Regions from separate parts of the Kitasatospora sp. NPDC051702 genome, predicted to be linked through region 1. Evidence: predicted binding sites of a transcription regulator. Region 1 holds the regulator's gene; the other holds the start of a gene.
What was found. The regulator HrcA, encoded in region 1, represses chaperone genes, less so after heat shock. The targets are predictions, from matches to a motif close to TTNGCACTCNGNNNNNCNGAGTGCNAA.
Positions count from the first base shown of each region.

Region 1 (7,507 bases):
GCCTCGGGCGTTCCGGACTACTGGTCCGGGCGCACCACCAAGTTCGGGGACCCGATCCCCGTGGACGTCCTGGGGATGACCCTGGAGACCGGTGAGTTCGGAACGCTCTGATCCGGACGTCAGTCCGGGAGGGTCACGAAGTCGATGAGCTCCTCGACGCGGCCGAGGAGCTCGGGCTCCAGGTCCTTGTAGCTGTTCACCCGGGACAGGATGTGCTTCCAGGCGGCGGGGGTGTCCGCCGGCCAGCCGAGGCGGCGGCAGGTGCCCTGCTTCCAGTCCTCGCCGCGGGGGACGTCGGGCCAGGCGGGGATGCCGACCGAGGAGGGCTTCACGGCCTGCCAGACGTCGACGTACGGGTGGCCGACGACCAGGACGGCGTCGCCGGTGACCCGGGCGGCGATCCGGTGCTCCTTGGTGCCGGGGAGCAGGTGGTCGACCAGGACGCCGAGCCGCCGGCCGGGGCCGGGGGCGAACTCGGCGACGATCGCGGGCAGGTCGTCCACGCCCTGCAGGTACTCGACGACCACGCCCTCGATGCGCAGGTCGTCGCCCCACACGCGTTCGACCAGTTCGGCGTCGTGCCGGCCCTCGACGTAGATCCGCGACTCGCGCGCCACCCGGGCCCGGGCGCCGGGGACGGCGACCGAGCCGGAGGCGGTGCGGCCGGGCGTGCGGGCGGGGGCGGGGCCGGCCGGGCGGACCAGGGTGACCACCCGGCCGTCCAGCAGGAAGCCGCGCGGCACCAGGGGGAACACCCGGTGCTTGCCGAAGCGGTCCTCCAGGGTGACGGTGAAGCCCTCGGCGGTCTTCTCGCAGCGCACCACCGCGCCGCAGAAGCCGGTGGCCGCCTCCTCGACGACCAGGTCCCGGTCGGCCGGCACCTCCGGGGCGGGGGTCTGCTTCTTCCACGGCGGGGTCAGGTCGGGTCCGTACTGGCGGCTGCGCATGCAGGCGACTATAGGGAGTGCGGACGGACCGTCAGAGTCCGGGCGCGCCCCAGACCGGGAACCAGCGGCTGAGGTCCTTCTCCAGCCGCAGGTCGTTCCCGAGCAGGGCGTTGACCTGCAGTTCGAGCGGGCTGTTGCGCCGCTCGCCGCCGCCGGGCATCGGCGCGAAGGGGTAGAAGGTGCCGCGCTTGTACAGGTAGACGAGGGCGAGCGACCGGCCCTGCGGGTCGCGGAAGCCCACCAGCGAGCAGAGCAGCTGCGGCCCGAAGCCGTTCCCCTCCAGCTCGCTGTTGACCGCGTGCAGGTCGTTCACCAGCTCGGGCAGCTCCTCGGGGGTGTGCCGGGCGAGCAGCCAGGAGTAGCCGTAGCCGTCCTTGGAGGCCTCCACCGGGACGCCGCCGCGCTCGGTGTCGGCGTCCAGCAGCTCCCGCACCTGCTGCTCGACCTGGCCGAAGGCCGCGCCCTCGACGGCGGCGAAGCACACCGAGCCGAGCCCGGTGGGGGTGAACCCGGCCCCGGCCTCCAGGGTGAGGGCGGCGGACGGCACGCCGAACAGCTGGTCGAGGTCGGGCTTGACGGGCTTGGTGCGGCCGAACAGGGCGTCCAGGATTCCCACGGTGGTCCTTTCGCGTCGAGGCGGAGGGGTGGCGGGGCGGAGGGGTGACGAGGCGGCGGGCCGGTGAGGCGGCGCGGCGGCGGTGGGCGGGGGAGCCCCGCGGTCAGCGGCCGAGCTGCTCGGAGATCTTCGCCAGCTGGTCCAGCCGCTTCTCCAGCGTCGGGTGGGTGGAGAACAGCTGGGCGGCGGTCTCCCGGGCGCCGAGCGCGGGGGCGAAGTAGAAGGCGTTGTAGGGCTGGGCCTGGCGCAGGTCCTTGCTGGGGATGGCGGCGATCTGCCCGGTGACCTTGGTCAGGGCGGAGGCCAGGGCGCTGGGCCGGCCGGTGAGCTGGGCGGCGGCGCGGTCGGCGGCGAGCTCCCGGTAGCGGGAGAGCAGCCGGGTGAGCAGGAAGCTGATGGCGTAGACGACCATCGACACCAGCGGGATGATCAGGGCGACGATGGCCGCGTTCTGGTCGTTGTTGTTGCGGCCGCCGCCCATGAAGCCGCCGTACACCGCGATCCGGGTCATCGCGCCGGCGAGGACGCCGAGGAACCCGGCGACGGTCATCACCGCGACGTCCCGGTGGGCGACGTGCGACAGCTCGTGGGCGAGGACCCCTTCGAGCTCCTCGGGCTCCAGCCGGCGCAGCAGCCCCGTGGTGACGCAGACCACGGCGTTCTGCGGGTTGCGGCCGGTGGCGAAGGCGTTCGGCATGTCGTTGTCGGCGACCGCCACCCGGGGCTTGGGCATGTCCGCGAGGGCGCAGAGCCGGTCGATGGTGCCGTGCAGCTGCGGGTACTGCTCCGGGCTCACCTGGTGGGCGCCCATCGCCCGCTCGGTGATCTTGTCGCTGAACCAGAACTGGGCCACGAACAGCCCGCCGGAGATGAGGACGATCAGTGGCCAGGCGCCGCGCAGGAGCGCGATCAGCAGGCCGGTGAAACCGACGTACAGCAACCCGATCACGAACATCGTCACGACCATGCGGCCGGTCAGACCGCGGTCGGGCGCGAAACGGGTGTGCTGGCCCGAGCTCGACATCGCTTGCTCCTCCATTCGCCGTCGCTTCCGATGCTGCCACCCGGACGGCCCCACGGCACCACCCCCGCGCCGGGAACTGCGGGCAGGATCACTCCGGCCGGGCCGTTCCTGCCTCAAGGCCCGGGCCTTACACTGGCAGGTACGGTTCTGGCACTCGTAGGTTCAGAGTGCCAGGGCGGTCACCGGATCCGGGGCCTTCCCGGAGCGGTCGGCAGCATCTGTGACACAGACGGACAACGTGCGAAGACGGAGGTGTGTGCCCCATGGCCGGTGAGATCCGCCAGCTGGACGACCGCAAGCTCGCCGTGCTCCGCGCGATCGTCCAGGACTACGTGGGGACCGAGGAGCCGGTCGGCTCCAAGGCCCTGGTGGAGCGGCACAACCTCGGGGTCTCCCCGGCGACCGTGCGCAACGACATGGCGGCGCTGGAGGAGGAGGGCTACATCCACCAGCCGCACACCAGTGCCGGGCGCATCCCCACCGACAAGGGCTACCGCCTGTTCGTCGACAAGCTCGCCGAGATCAAGCCGATGAGCGCCCCCGAGCGCCGGGCGATCCGGCACTTCCTGGACGGCGCCGTCGACCTGGACGACACCGTGGCCCGCACGGTGCGGCTGCTCGCGCAGCTGACCCGGCAGGTCGCGGTGGTGCAGTACCCGTCGCTGTCGCGCTCCACCGTCCGGCACATCGAGCTGGTCGCCCTCGCCCCGACCAAGGTGATGCTGGTGCTGATCACCAACACCGGCCGGGTCGAGCAGCGGATGGTGGACTGCCCGGGCACCGTCGGCGAGACGGTCCTGGCGGACCTGCGGGCCCGGATCAACGCGCGGGCCGCCGGCCAGCGGCTGCCGGACGTGCCGGGGTTCCTGGAGGAGCTCCCGGCGATGTTCGAGCAGGCGGACCGGCCGACCGTCACCACCGTCCTGGCGACGCTGTTCGAGGCGCTCGCCGAGCAGAACGAGGAGCGGATCATGCTGGCCGGCACGGCCAACCTGACCCGCTTCGGCCACGACTTCCCGCTCACCATCCAGCCGGTGCTGGAGGCCCTGGAGGAGCAGGTCGTCCTGCTCCGCCTCCTGGGTGAGACCGCGGACGCCGGGATGACGGTCCGGATCGGGCGCGAGATCGCCTACGAGGGGCTGAATTCCACCTCGGTGGTGTCGGTCGGTTACGGTTCGGGCGACGAGAGCGTGGCCAAACTGGGTGTGATCGGTCCGACCCGGATGGACTATCCGGGCACAATGGGGGCGGTGCGTGCGGTGGCGCGGTACGTGGGTCAGATCCTGGCCGAGTCGTAGCAATCGACCGCCGTTGCACGGGTAACGGCGGTGTCCAGTCGCAGCACTTCTACAGGCGGAACAAGCGGAGCATTTGGTGGCCACGGACTACTACGCGGTACTCGGCGTCCGACGGGATGCGGGGCAGGACGAGATCAAGAAGGCGTTCCGGCGCCTGGCACGCGAACTGCACCCGGACGTCAACCCGGACCCGAAGACGCAGGAGCGGTTCAAGGAGATCAACGCCGCCTACGAGGTGCTCTCCGACCCGCAGAAGCGCCAGGTCTACGACCTCGGCGGCGACCCGCTGTCCCCGGGCGGCGGCGCGGGCGCGGGCGGCTTCGGCGCCGGCGCGGCCGGATTCGGCTTCTCGGACATCATGGACGCCTTCTTCGGCGCCGCGGCCGGCCAGCGCGGACCGCGCTCGCGGACCCGGCGCGGGCAGGACGCCATGATCCGGCTGGAGATCACCCTGGAGGAGGCCGCGTTCGGCACCACCAAGGAGCTCCAGGTCGACACGGCGGTCACCTGCACCACCTGCAGCGGCGAGGGCGCGGCCCCCGGCACCTCCGCGCAGACCTGTGACATGTGCCGCGGCAAGGGCGAGGTCTCCCAGGTCACCCGGTCCTTCCTGGGCCAGGTCATGACCTCCCGCCCCTGCCCGCAGTGCCAGGGCTTCGGCACCGTCGTGCCGACCCCGTGCCCGGAGTGCGCCGGCGACGGCCGCGTGCGCGCCCGCCGCACCCTGACCGTCAAGATCCCGGCGGGCGTCGACAACGGCACCCGGATCCAGCTGGCCGGCGAGGGCGAGGTCGGCCCCGGCGGCGGCCCGGCCGGCGACCTGTACGTCGAGATCGCCGAGACCACCCACACCGTCTTCCAGCGGCGCGGGGACGACCTGCACTGCACCGTCACCATCCCGATGACGGCGGCCGCGCTCGGCACCCAGGTGCCGCTGCAGACCCTCGACGGGCTGGAGGAGGTCGACATCCGGCCGGGCACCCAGTCCGGGCAGTCGATCCCGCTGCACGGGCGGGGCATCACCCACCTGCGCGGCGGCGGCCGGGGCGACCTGATAGTGCACGTCGAGGTGCAGACGCCGACCAAGCTCGACGCCGAGCAGGAGGAGCTGCTGCGCCGGCTCGCGGTGCTGCGCGGCGAGGAGCGGCCGGCCGGCCAGTTCGCGCCGGGCCAGCAGGGCCTGTTCTCGCGCCTGAAGGACGCGTTCAACGGCCGGTAGCCGTCCGCGCGGGGGTGCCGGGGATCCGCCCGGCACCCCTTTCGCGTGCCCGCCCGGTTTCGCGTGCCCGCCCAGCCGGAGCGCCCCCGCTCCGCCCCACCACCGGAGGTTCCCCGCATGACCGCCCCCGTCTTCGTCGTCGAGACCGAGCGGATCGCCGCCGCCGCGCCCGGCACCGTGGTGCGCCTGGACGGGCCGGAGGGGCGGCACGCGGCCGCGGTGAAGCGGCTGACCGCCGGTGAGGCGGTGACCCTCGCCGACGGCCTGGGCCTGGGCGTGGACGGCACGGTCGCCGAGGTGCTCGGCAAGGACGCGATCGACGTCGCGGTGGCGGCGGTGCGCCGGGAGCCGGAGCCGGCGCCGGCGCCGCGGATCGTCGTCGTCCAGGCCCTGCCCAAGGGCGACCGCGGCGAGCTGGCGGTGGAGACCATGACCGAGGTCGGCGTGGACGTGGTGATCCCGTGGTCCGCCTCCCGCTGCATCACCCAGTGGAAGGGCGACCGGGGTGCCAAGGCGCTCGCCAAGTGGCGGGCCACCGCCCGGGAGGCGGGCAAGCAGTCCCGCCGGCTGCGCTTCCCCGAGGTGCGCGAGCCGATGACCACCCGGCAGCTGGCGCCGGTGCTGGCCGCCGCGGCGTTCGCCGCCGTGCTGCACGAGGAGGGCTCCCGGCCGCTGGCGCACGCCGAGCTGCCGGAGGGCGGCGACCTGGTGCTGGTGGTGGGCCCGGAGGGCGGGGTCTCCCCGGAGGAGCTGGCGGCCTTCGCCGAGGCGGGCGCCGGGCCGTACCGGCTGGGCCCCTCGGTGCTGCGCACCTCGACCGCCGGCGTGGCCGCCGGCGCACTGCTGCTGGGGCGCACCGGCCGCTGGTCCTGACCGGCCGGACCGGGCGGCTCGCCCGGGCGCCGGAGTCTGCGAAAAGCGGAGCGCGTCGTACGCGCACGTGCCTACGCTGGCCGCGTGACGGAACCCCTGAGCACCCCTGCGGGCGCCTACCTGCGCCACCCCCATCTGCACGGTGACCTGATCACCTTCGTCGCCGAGAACGACGTCTGGCTGGCCCCGCTGGACGGCGGCCGGGCCTGGCGGCTGACGGCCGACCACCTGCCGGTCCACCACCCCCGGTTCGCCCCCGACGGGCGGCACATCGCCTTCACCTCCACCCGGGACGGCGCGCCCGAGGTGCACGTGGTGCCGGTCGACGGAGGCCCCTCCCGCCGGCTCACCCACTGGGGCAGCGACCAGACCCAGCTGCAGGGCTGGACGGCGGACGGCCGCCCGATCGCCACCACCACCGCGGGCGAGGCCACGCTGCGCCGCACCTGGGCGCACGCCGTGCCGCTGGACGGCGGCGCGTCGGAGCGGCTGCCGTACGGACCGGTCGGCGGGCTCGCCCTCGAGCCGGACGGCGCGGGTGCCGACCCGGCCGAGGACCGGGGGAGGGTGCTGCTGGCCACCGTCAACAACCGCGAGCCGGCCTGGTGGAAGCGGTACCGGGGCGGCCGGGCGGGCAAGCTGTGGATCGGCCGGGACGAGTTCGTCCGCGTCCACGAGGAGCTGGACGGCCAGCTCTCCTCGCCGCTGTGGGTGGGGGAGCGGATCGCCTTCCTCTCCGACCACGAAGGCGTCGGCGAGCTGTACTCCAGCCTCCCCGACGGTTCGGACCTGCGCCGGCACACCACCTCCCCGGACGGCTTCTACGCCCGCAACGCCAGCACCGACGGCACCCGGGTGGTCTTCCACCGCGCCGGCGACCTCTGGCTGCTGGACGACCTGGACGGTGCCGAGGCGCGCCGCCCGGACGTCCGGCTGGCCGGCCCGCGCAGCGGCCGCCGCCCGCGCCCGGTGTACGCCGCGCACTGGCTGGAGTCCGTCGCCCCCGACCGCACCGGCCGGGCGAGCGCCGTGGTGGTGCGCGGCGGGGTGCACTGGCTGACCCACCGAGAGGGCCCGGCCCGGGTGCTGGACGAGACGCCGGGCGTGCGCGCCCGGCTGGCCCGGGTCGTCCCGGGCGAGGACGGCGGGCAGGGCGTGCTCTGGGTCAGCGACGCCGAGGGCGAGGACGCCCTGGAGTTCGCCCCCGCGGTGCAGGGCGCCGAGCGCCGACGGCTGGCGGCCGGGCAGCTCGGCCGGGTGAACTCCCTGGTGGTGTCGCCGGACGGCAAGCAGGCGGCGCTCGGCGTGCACGACGGCCGGGTGCTGCTGGTCTCGCTCGCCGACGGCACCGTGCACGAGCTGGCCCGCAGCACCGACGGCGAGGTGAGCGGGCTGGCCTTCAGCCCGGACTCGGCGTGGCTGGCGTGGTCGCGCCCGGTGCCGGGGATGGGCCCGTACTCGCTGCGCCAGATCGTGCTGGCCAACCTGGCCACCCGCACCGTCGGCGAGGCCACCCAGCAGCGCTTCATC
Region 1 covers NZ_JBFAZB010000022.1:16,433-23,939, forward strand. Annotated here, with positions in the region: gene AB0N04_RS19540 (Uma2 family endonuclease) at 1-111, shown strand, start outside; gene AB0N04_RS19545 (DUF3097 domain-containing protein) at 120-947, opposite strand; gene AB0N04_RS19550 (hypothetical protein) at 979-1,563, opposite strand; gene htpX (zinc metalloprotease HtpX) at 1,667-2,587, opposite strand; gene hrcA (heat-inducible transcriptional repressor HrcA) at 2,851-3,885, shown strand; gene dnaJ (molecular chaperone DnaJ) at 3,962-5,104, shown strand; gene AB0N04_RS19570 (16S rRNA (uracil(1498)-N(3))-methyltransferase) at 5,222-5,977, shown strand; gene AB0N04_RS19575 (PDZ domain-containing protein) at 6,062-7,507, shown strand, end outside.

Region 2 (7,507 bases), on a different contig from region 1:
CGCCGTGCGCATCTCCACCCGATCAGGCCTGCCCAGCCTGCTGATCTACCTCGGGATCGGCGTCGCGCTGGGCCAGAACGGCATCGGCGTCACCTTCAACAACGCCGAGCTCACCCAGGTGCTCGGCTACGCGGCGCTCGTGGTCATCCTGGCCGAGGGCGGCCTCAAGACGAGCTGGCGCGAGGTCAGACCGGTCATGCCGGCCGCCACCGCGCTCGCCACCGTCGGCGTCGGGATCAGCGTGTTCGTCACCGCGGCCGGCGCGCACTGGCTGGTCGGCCTGGACTGGCGCACCTCGATGCTGCTCGGCGCGATCGTCTCCTCCACCGACGCCGCCGCCGTCTTCTCCGTCCTGCGGATGGTCCCGCTGCCGCACCGGCTCACCGGCCTGCTGGAGGCCGAGTCCGGGTTCAACGACGCCCCCGTCGTCATCCTGGTCGTCGCCTTCGCCACCGTCGGCGAGCTGGACTCCTGGTACGTCCTGGTCGGCACGATCGTCGCCGAGCTGGCGATCGGCACCGCCGTCGGGTTCGCGGTCGGCAAGATCGGCGCGTACGGGATCAAGCACGTCGCACTGCCGTCCTCCGGCCTGTACCCGATCGCCGTGATGGCGCTCACCGTGCTCGCCTACGCCGGCGGCGCGCTGCTGCACGGCTCCGGCTTCCTCGCCGTCTACATCTGCGCGGTGATCCTCGGCAACGCCAAGCTGCCGCACGGCCCGGCCGTCCGGGGCTTCGCCGACGGACTGGCCTGGATCGGGCAGATCGGCATGTTCGTGCTGCTCGGCCTGCTCTGCACGCCCGAGACCATGGGCTCCTCGGTCGCCCCCGCGCTGGTCATCGGCGGCGTGCTGGTGTTCCTCGCCCGGCCGCTCTCGGTGGTGCTCACCATGACCCCGTTCAAGGTCCCGGGGCGGGAGCAGGCGCTGCTGAGCTGGGCCGGACTGCGCGGGGCGGTGCCCATCGTGCTGGCCACCATCCCGGTGGTGTCGGGCGCGCACCGGGCCGAGGACGTCTTCAACATCGTCTTCATCCTGGTCGTCGTCTTCACCCTGCTGCAGGGCCCGACCCTGCCCTGGGTGGCCAAGCGGCTGCGGGTCGGCGAGGGCGCCATGGGCCAGGACCTCGGCATCGAGTCCGCCCCGCTGGAGAAGCTGCACGGCCACCTGCTGTCGGTCGCGCTCTCGCCGACCTCGCGGATGTCCGGCGTGGAGATCAGCGAGCTGCGGCTGCCCAAGGGGGCGGCGGTCACCCTGGTGGTGCGGGAGGGCAACTCCTTCGTGCCGGACAAGGCGACGGTGCTGCGCGGCGGGGACGAGCTGCTGGTGGTCACCACGGACGCGGTCGGCGAGGCGGCCGAGCGGCGCCTGCGGGCCGTGGACCGGGGTGGCAAGCTCGCGGGGTGGCTGAACGGGCGGTGAGCCCGGGCGGGGTGCGGCGGCGGGGTCTCGCGGCGGAGGTCTCGCGGCGGGGCCGGGCCGGGTGGCGGCGGCGGGCGGCGGCGGGTTGAGGGTGGCTTTCAAGGCTTAACGCGCCGTTCACCTTCAATAGGCAGGACAGTTTTGGATTTGCCCTGTAGTGTGGTGGCCAGCGCGACATCTACGCGCGTATATGTATGATGGATACACCACACCCAGCATCTGCCTGACGCAGAGTTGGCGCGACCGCTCGGCGGCCGCGGTCCGGCCCCGGCCCACACGCCGGACCGGCCCGGTATCTACCCCGGTCGACGCGCGAGAGGACGACTCTCGGCGCCGTCGGGGCCACACCATGCCCTGCCGCGCTACCAGGCAGCAGGAAGGACCGACCGTGACGGCCCGCCGAACGGTCGACAACGCCGAGGACGCCGGCGCCACCAGCGCGCCCGCCCGCGTCGGCTACGGGGCGCTGCTCCGCACGCCCGGCGCCTGGACGTTCCTGGTGCCCGCGTTCGTCGCGCGGCTGCCCTACGCGATGCTCAGCATGGGCATCCTGCTGCTCGTCAAGGACACCCACGGCTCCTACGGCACCGCCGGCACCGTGACCGCCGTCGCCGCCGTCTCGCAGGCCCTGATCGGCCCGCAGACCGGCCGCCTCGCGGACCGGTACGGACAGGCCACCGTGCTCGTCCCCACCGTCCTGGTGCACGCCCTGTCGGTCGGCGTGCTGATCGCCCTCGCGCTCGGGCACGCCCCGGCCTGGACCCTGTTCCTGGCCGCCGTCCCGGCCGGTGCGAGCGTGCCGCAGATCGGCGCCATGGTCCGCGCCCGCTGGGTCGCCACCTTCGGCGCCGAGGGCGCGTCCGCCACCTCCGCCGCCAAGGTGAGCACCGCGTTCGCCTTCGAGTCCGTGACGGACGAGTTCACCTTCGTGGTCGGCCCGATCGTGGCAGCCAAGATCGCCACCTCGGTCAACCCCTCCGCCAGCCTGATCGCCGAGGCCGCGCTGACCCTCGTCGGCGGCCTGGTCTTCGCCACCCAGCGGCGCACCGCGCCCGCCCGGATCACGCCGCGCCCCGGCGCCCGGCGCGCCTCCGCCCTCTCCTCGCCCGGCGTCCGGCTGCTGGCCGGCGTCACCCTCGGGGTCGGCGCCGTCTTCGGCGGCATGCAGGTCTCGGTGAACGCCTTCGCCGACTCGGTCGGCCAGCACGACGCCTCCGGCACCGTGTACGGGATCTTCGCCGGCGGCTCGATGGTGGCCGGCGTGCTCTACGGCGTGATCGCCTGGCGGCACGCGGTGCAGCAGCGGATGATCGCCAGCTACGCGCTGCTGGTCCTGGGCTGCTCGACGCTGTGGGCCATGCCCAACCTGGTCGCGCTCTCCGTCGCCGGGCTGGTCTGCGGCCTGGCCATCGCACCGACCCTGATCAGCGGCTACACCCTGGTCGAGACGCTGGTCGAGGACGGCGCCAAGACCGAGGCCTTCACCTGGCTGACCGGCGCCATCGGCCTCGGCCTGGCGGTCGGCTCGATGGTGGCCGGCCAGCTGATCGACGCCAACGGGCCGTCCGCGGGCTTCCTGGTGCCGGTGATCGGCGCCGGCCTCGGCCTGGTCGCGCTGGTCGCGCTGCGACACCTGCTGGTCGCGCCCGGCGGCGCGGTCGGCGCCGGCGGTGCGGACGGGGCGACCGCGGCGGACGCGGCCCCGTCGGAGCACGCCGCGGCGCGGCAGCTGGTGGGTGCGGCCAAGGGCTGAGCCGGTACCCGCGGTCCGCGCCGGACCACCACCCCGGAACGGCGCGGGCGTTCAACCCGGCTCATCTCACACCGGAGTCGCTGGACTGATCCCGCGGAATGCCGCATCATTGACCATCGTTAGCACTCATCAGGCGAGAGTGCCAGGAGGAAGACAAGTGCCCACGTACCAGTACCAGTGCACCGAGTGCGGCAACGGCCTGGAGGCGGTGCAGAAGTTCACCGACGAGGCGCTGACCACGTGCCCCGACTGCCAGGGACGACTGCGCAAGGTCTTCTCGGCCGTGGGCGTCGTGTTCAAGGGCTCGGGCTTCTACCGCACCGACAGCCGCTCGTCCTCCAGCAGCTCGGTGGGCTCCGGCGGCTCGGCGTCGACCGGCTCGTCCTCGACGTCCTCGAACGGCTCGTCCTCGACCTCGACGTCCTCCTCGACGTCCTCCGCTTCGAGCTCCTCGAGCGCTTCGAGCCCGGCTCCGGCCGCGAGCTGATCACGGCGCCGGCCCGGCCGGCACCGTCGACGACACGGGACAGGCCCGTCACCCCCGCTCCGCGCGGGGGCGGCGGGCCTTCTCGTCGTTCCCGGGCGTCGTTCCGGGCCTCCTTCGTCGTTCCGGGCCCTTCTGGTGGTCCCAGGCCCTTCTCGTGGTTCCAGGCCCTTCTGGTGGCCCCGGACCGGCCCGGTCGTCAATCCGGCCGGCCGTACTCACTCCTGCGGGTGTACGGATTCGTCCACAGGGGCCGGGTTGTCCACAGGCTGCGGATAACGGCTTCCCGCGGCGGCGCCGGGCGCCCATCGTGTGGGTCAGCAGAACGCGGCCGGCCCGGCAGGGGCCGGCGCCCTACGACCCCGGTGGTGCCGATGTCCTCCCCGATCCTCTCGATCCCGCTGCCCGCGCCCACCGTCCCGCCCCGGCAGGAGGTGCCCCGGTTCCCGCCGATCCGGCGCGGCGCCGGCCGGTGGCACCGCTGGCGGCACGTCGTACGGCGGCGGGCCGGGGTGCCCGCGGCGGTGCTGCTCGCCGTGGCCGCGGCACTCGCGGTCGGGCCCGCCCGGGCCGGGCTGCCGCCCCCTCCGGGCGGCGCGGTGGGCCGGACGGGTTGTCAATCCGGAGCACTGGAAGATCACCCGTAACCGGGCGACGACTTCGTCGTTCACGGCGGCATGAAAGGCTTCAAGGAATTCCTGCTGCGCGGGAACGTCGTCGAACTCGCCGTCGCCGTCGTCATCGGCGCGGCCTTCACCAACATCGTCAACGCCTTCGTCAAGGGCGTGATCAACCCGATCGTCGGCGTGTTCGGGGCCAAGGACCTGGCGTCCTACAGCTCCTGCCTCAAGGGCCCCTGCGAGGTGAGCCCCACCGGCGAGGTCGTGTCCGGGATCTTCATCCTGTGGGGATCGGTGCTCAGCGCCGTCCTGCAGTTCATGATCACCGCGGCCGTCGTCTACTTCTGCCTGATCGTCCCCATGAACCGGTTCACCGCGCGGCGCAAGACCCTCGCCGAGTCCACCGCGGAGGCCGAGGCCAAGGAGGTGCTGCTGCTCACCGAGATCCGCGACGCGCTGGTCACCGCCCGGAGCTGACGGGCCGCACCACCCGCCCGGCCCCCGTCCGCGCCACGTCCGTTCCCGTCCCGTCCGTTCCCGTCCCCTTCGGCGCCGCTCGGCGCCGTTCAGTCCCCGTGGTGCGGCGGGCGCTGGTTCAGGTACCAGTCCAGCCCCCGCCCACCGCTCTCCCCCGCCCCGGGGCGGTCGCCCCAGCCGGCGTCGGTGTCGTCGCTCGACTGCTGGTCCAGCGGGTCACGGAAGACCAGCCGGGCCTTGGCCGCGGCCGGCTGCTCCTCGCGCTTCCGCTGGCCCCGGTCCTGCTCCTGCTCCTGCTCCTGCTCTTCCACCCTGCTCACTCCGCTGCTCGCCCGGATCGTTCCGCCCTCAAGCCTAGGCTCCGCGAACCGCGGGCCCCGGTGCGGAGTTCTCCGCACCGGGGCCCGGGAGGCCGGTCCGGTCGCGTGCCACGGCCGGGCGGCTCGCTCGGACCGGTGGGCCGGGTCGGTCGGCCAAGCCGCTCGGTCAGGCCGCTCGGTCAGGCCGCTTCGAAGCCCGCGTGGTCCGCGATCTTCTTCAGCTCGGCCAGCGCGTGCTTCTCGATCTGGCGGATCCGCTCGCGGGTGAGGCCGTGCTGCTTGCCCACCTCGGTGAGGGTGCGCTCGCGGCCGTCCTCCATCCCGTAGCGGGAGCGGATGATCGAGGCCGTGCGGTCGTCCAGCCGCCCGATCAGGTCGTCCAGCTCCTCGCGGCGCAGCATGACCATCACGGCGTCCTCGGGGGACGTCGCCCCGGTGTCCTCGACCAGGTCGCCGAACTGGGTCTCGCCCTCGTCGTCGACCGACATGTTGAGGCTGACCGGGTCACGGGCCCAGTCGAGCACGTCCTTGATCCGGGCCTCGGTGGTGTCCAGCTCGGCCGCGATCTCCGCCGGGTCGGCCTCGCGGCCCAGCTCCTTGGACTTCTCGCGCTGCACCCGGCGGATCCGCCCGAGCTCCTCGACCAGGTGCACGGGCAGCCGGATGGTGCGGGACTGGTCGGCGATCGAGCGGGTGATCGCCTGCCGGATCCACCAGGTGGCATAGGTGGAGAACTTGAAACCCTTGGCGTAGTCGAACTTCTCGACGGCGCGCACCAGGCCGGCGTTGCCCTCCTGGATGAGGTCCAGCAGCGGCAGGCCGCTGCGCGGGTACCGGCGGGCGACCGCCACGACGAGTCGGAGGTTGGAGCGGATGAAGACGTCCTTGGCGCGCTCCGCGTCCTCGGCTATCACCTCCAGCTCCTCGCGCGAGACGCCGTCGGGCAACCCGCCCTCGTCCAGCAGGTGCTGGGCGTACACGCCGGCCTCGATCCGCAGCGAGAGCTCGACCTCCTCGGCGGCATCGAGCAGGGGCGTCCTGGCGATCTCGTCGAGGTACATGCCGACCAGGTCACGGTCGGCCTCGAGGTTGGTCGGGCGGGCCGCGCGAGTCCGGTCGGCCCTGTCGCGAACGACGGCACGGGTGGCCATGCTTGCTCCCTTTGCTGGAATTGCCGAGCTCTGCCTGCCTGCCCCGAGAGGGCAAGAAGTGCGGGCCCCGCGGGGCTCACACGTAACGATCCAACGAACAGATTCCGGACAACATTCCCAAGTCACTCAGATTCTTCCGCGCCATGCAGTATCCTGCCGGTTTTCACCCCGGTTCTGGACGCTGGGTGACCGGCCGGGCACCTCCGGTGCCGATTCTGCGACCGCTTCCGAGCGGGTCGCTCACGCCCCGTGCACACGACCACCGCCCTACAGGGTGAACCGGCGGACGGGCACGGTCGTTCCCCGCGCCCCCGGCGATCACCCGCGCTCACACCCCGGCGCACGCAGGTTCTCCGCACAAACGATGCCGAATCGCTATCACTCCACGTCCCGATCGACCCGGGACACTGGGAAGGTGTCAGCCATGCACCTGACCAACAGCGCGACCTCAGTCACTGCGCGTCACCGCCGCCTGCTGCGGGACTCGGCGCTCGCAGTGGGCTGCGCCGCGCTGTTCGGCCTGCTGACCGTCCTGGTGACCGGGCACTGGCACCCCCTTGAACAGCTCGACCAGAGCTGGATCGACGAACTGCACATCTTCGCCAGGGAGCACCGGATCTGGACCGCCTCGGTGCAGACGCTCTCCGACATCGGCGGCACGATCACGATGCGTGCCCTCCTGGGGATCGCGGCCGCCTGGCTCTGGCTGATCGGCGCCCGGGTGCTGGCCGGCTGGGTGGCCGCCCAGACCCTGGTCGGCTGGGGCGCCCTGTGGGCACTGAAGCTGGCCGTCGACCGCAGACGGCCGTCCTTCGGGGACCCGGTCTCGCACGCCGGCGGCCCGGCCTTCCCCTCCGGGCACGCCATGGCCTCGGCGATCACCTGCGCGGTGCTGGTCGGCCTGGTCTGGTACCGGGTCCACCGCCGGGGCCGGACCGCCGCCTGCACGGTGGCCGCGGTCAGCGTGCTGACCATCGGGTGGACGAGGATCGCCCTCGGGGTGCACTGGCCGAGCGACGTGGTTGCCGGCTGGCTGGCTGCCGGGATCGTGCTGGGCGCCGTGACCGCCCTCGTCGAACTGTGGCGCCCGGGCGCGCTGGCCCGGGACGTCCGGCGGGTCAACTGGCGCACCAGGCCCCGGGTCCAGCGGATCATCGTGCCGTCCGTCCGGCCGCCGCGCGGAGCCGAACCGCAGGGCGACCCGGCGGACCACCCCGACGAGGCCGTCCGCTGACGCACCCGCCCGGGCGAAGCCGCTGACGCCCGGCCGCTGAGCACACGT
Region 2 covers NZ_JBFAZB010000021.1:32,718-40,224, reverse strand. Annotated here, with positions in the region: gene AB0N04_RS19120 (potassium/proton antiporter) at 1-1,420, shown strand, start outside; gene AB0N04_RS19115 (MFS transporter) at 1,809-3,173, shown strand; gene AB0N04_RS19110 (FmdB family zinc ribbon protein) at 3,331-3,660, shown strand; gene mscL (large conductance mechanosensitive channel protein MscL) at 4,335-4,754, shown strand; gene AB0N04_RS19100 (hypothetical protein) at 4,844-5,065, opposite strand; gene AB0N04_RS19095 (sigma-70 family RNA polymerase sigma factor) at 5,254-6,225, opposite strand; gene AB0N04_RS19090 (phosphatase PAP2 family protein) at 6,650-7,459, shown strand.
Region 2: the regulator HrcA is predicted to act here: its motif matches at 3,293-3,319, upstream of AB0N04_RS19110 (FmdB family zinc ribbon protein).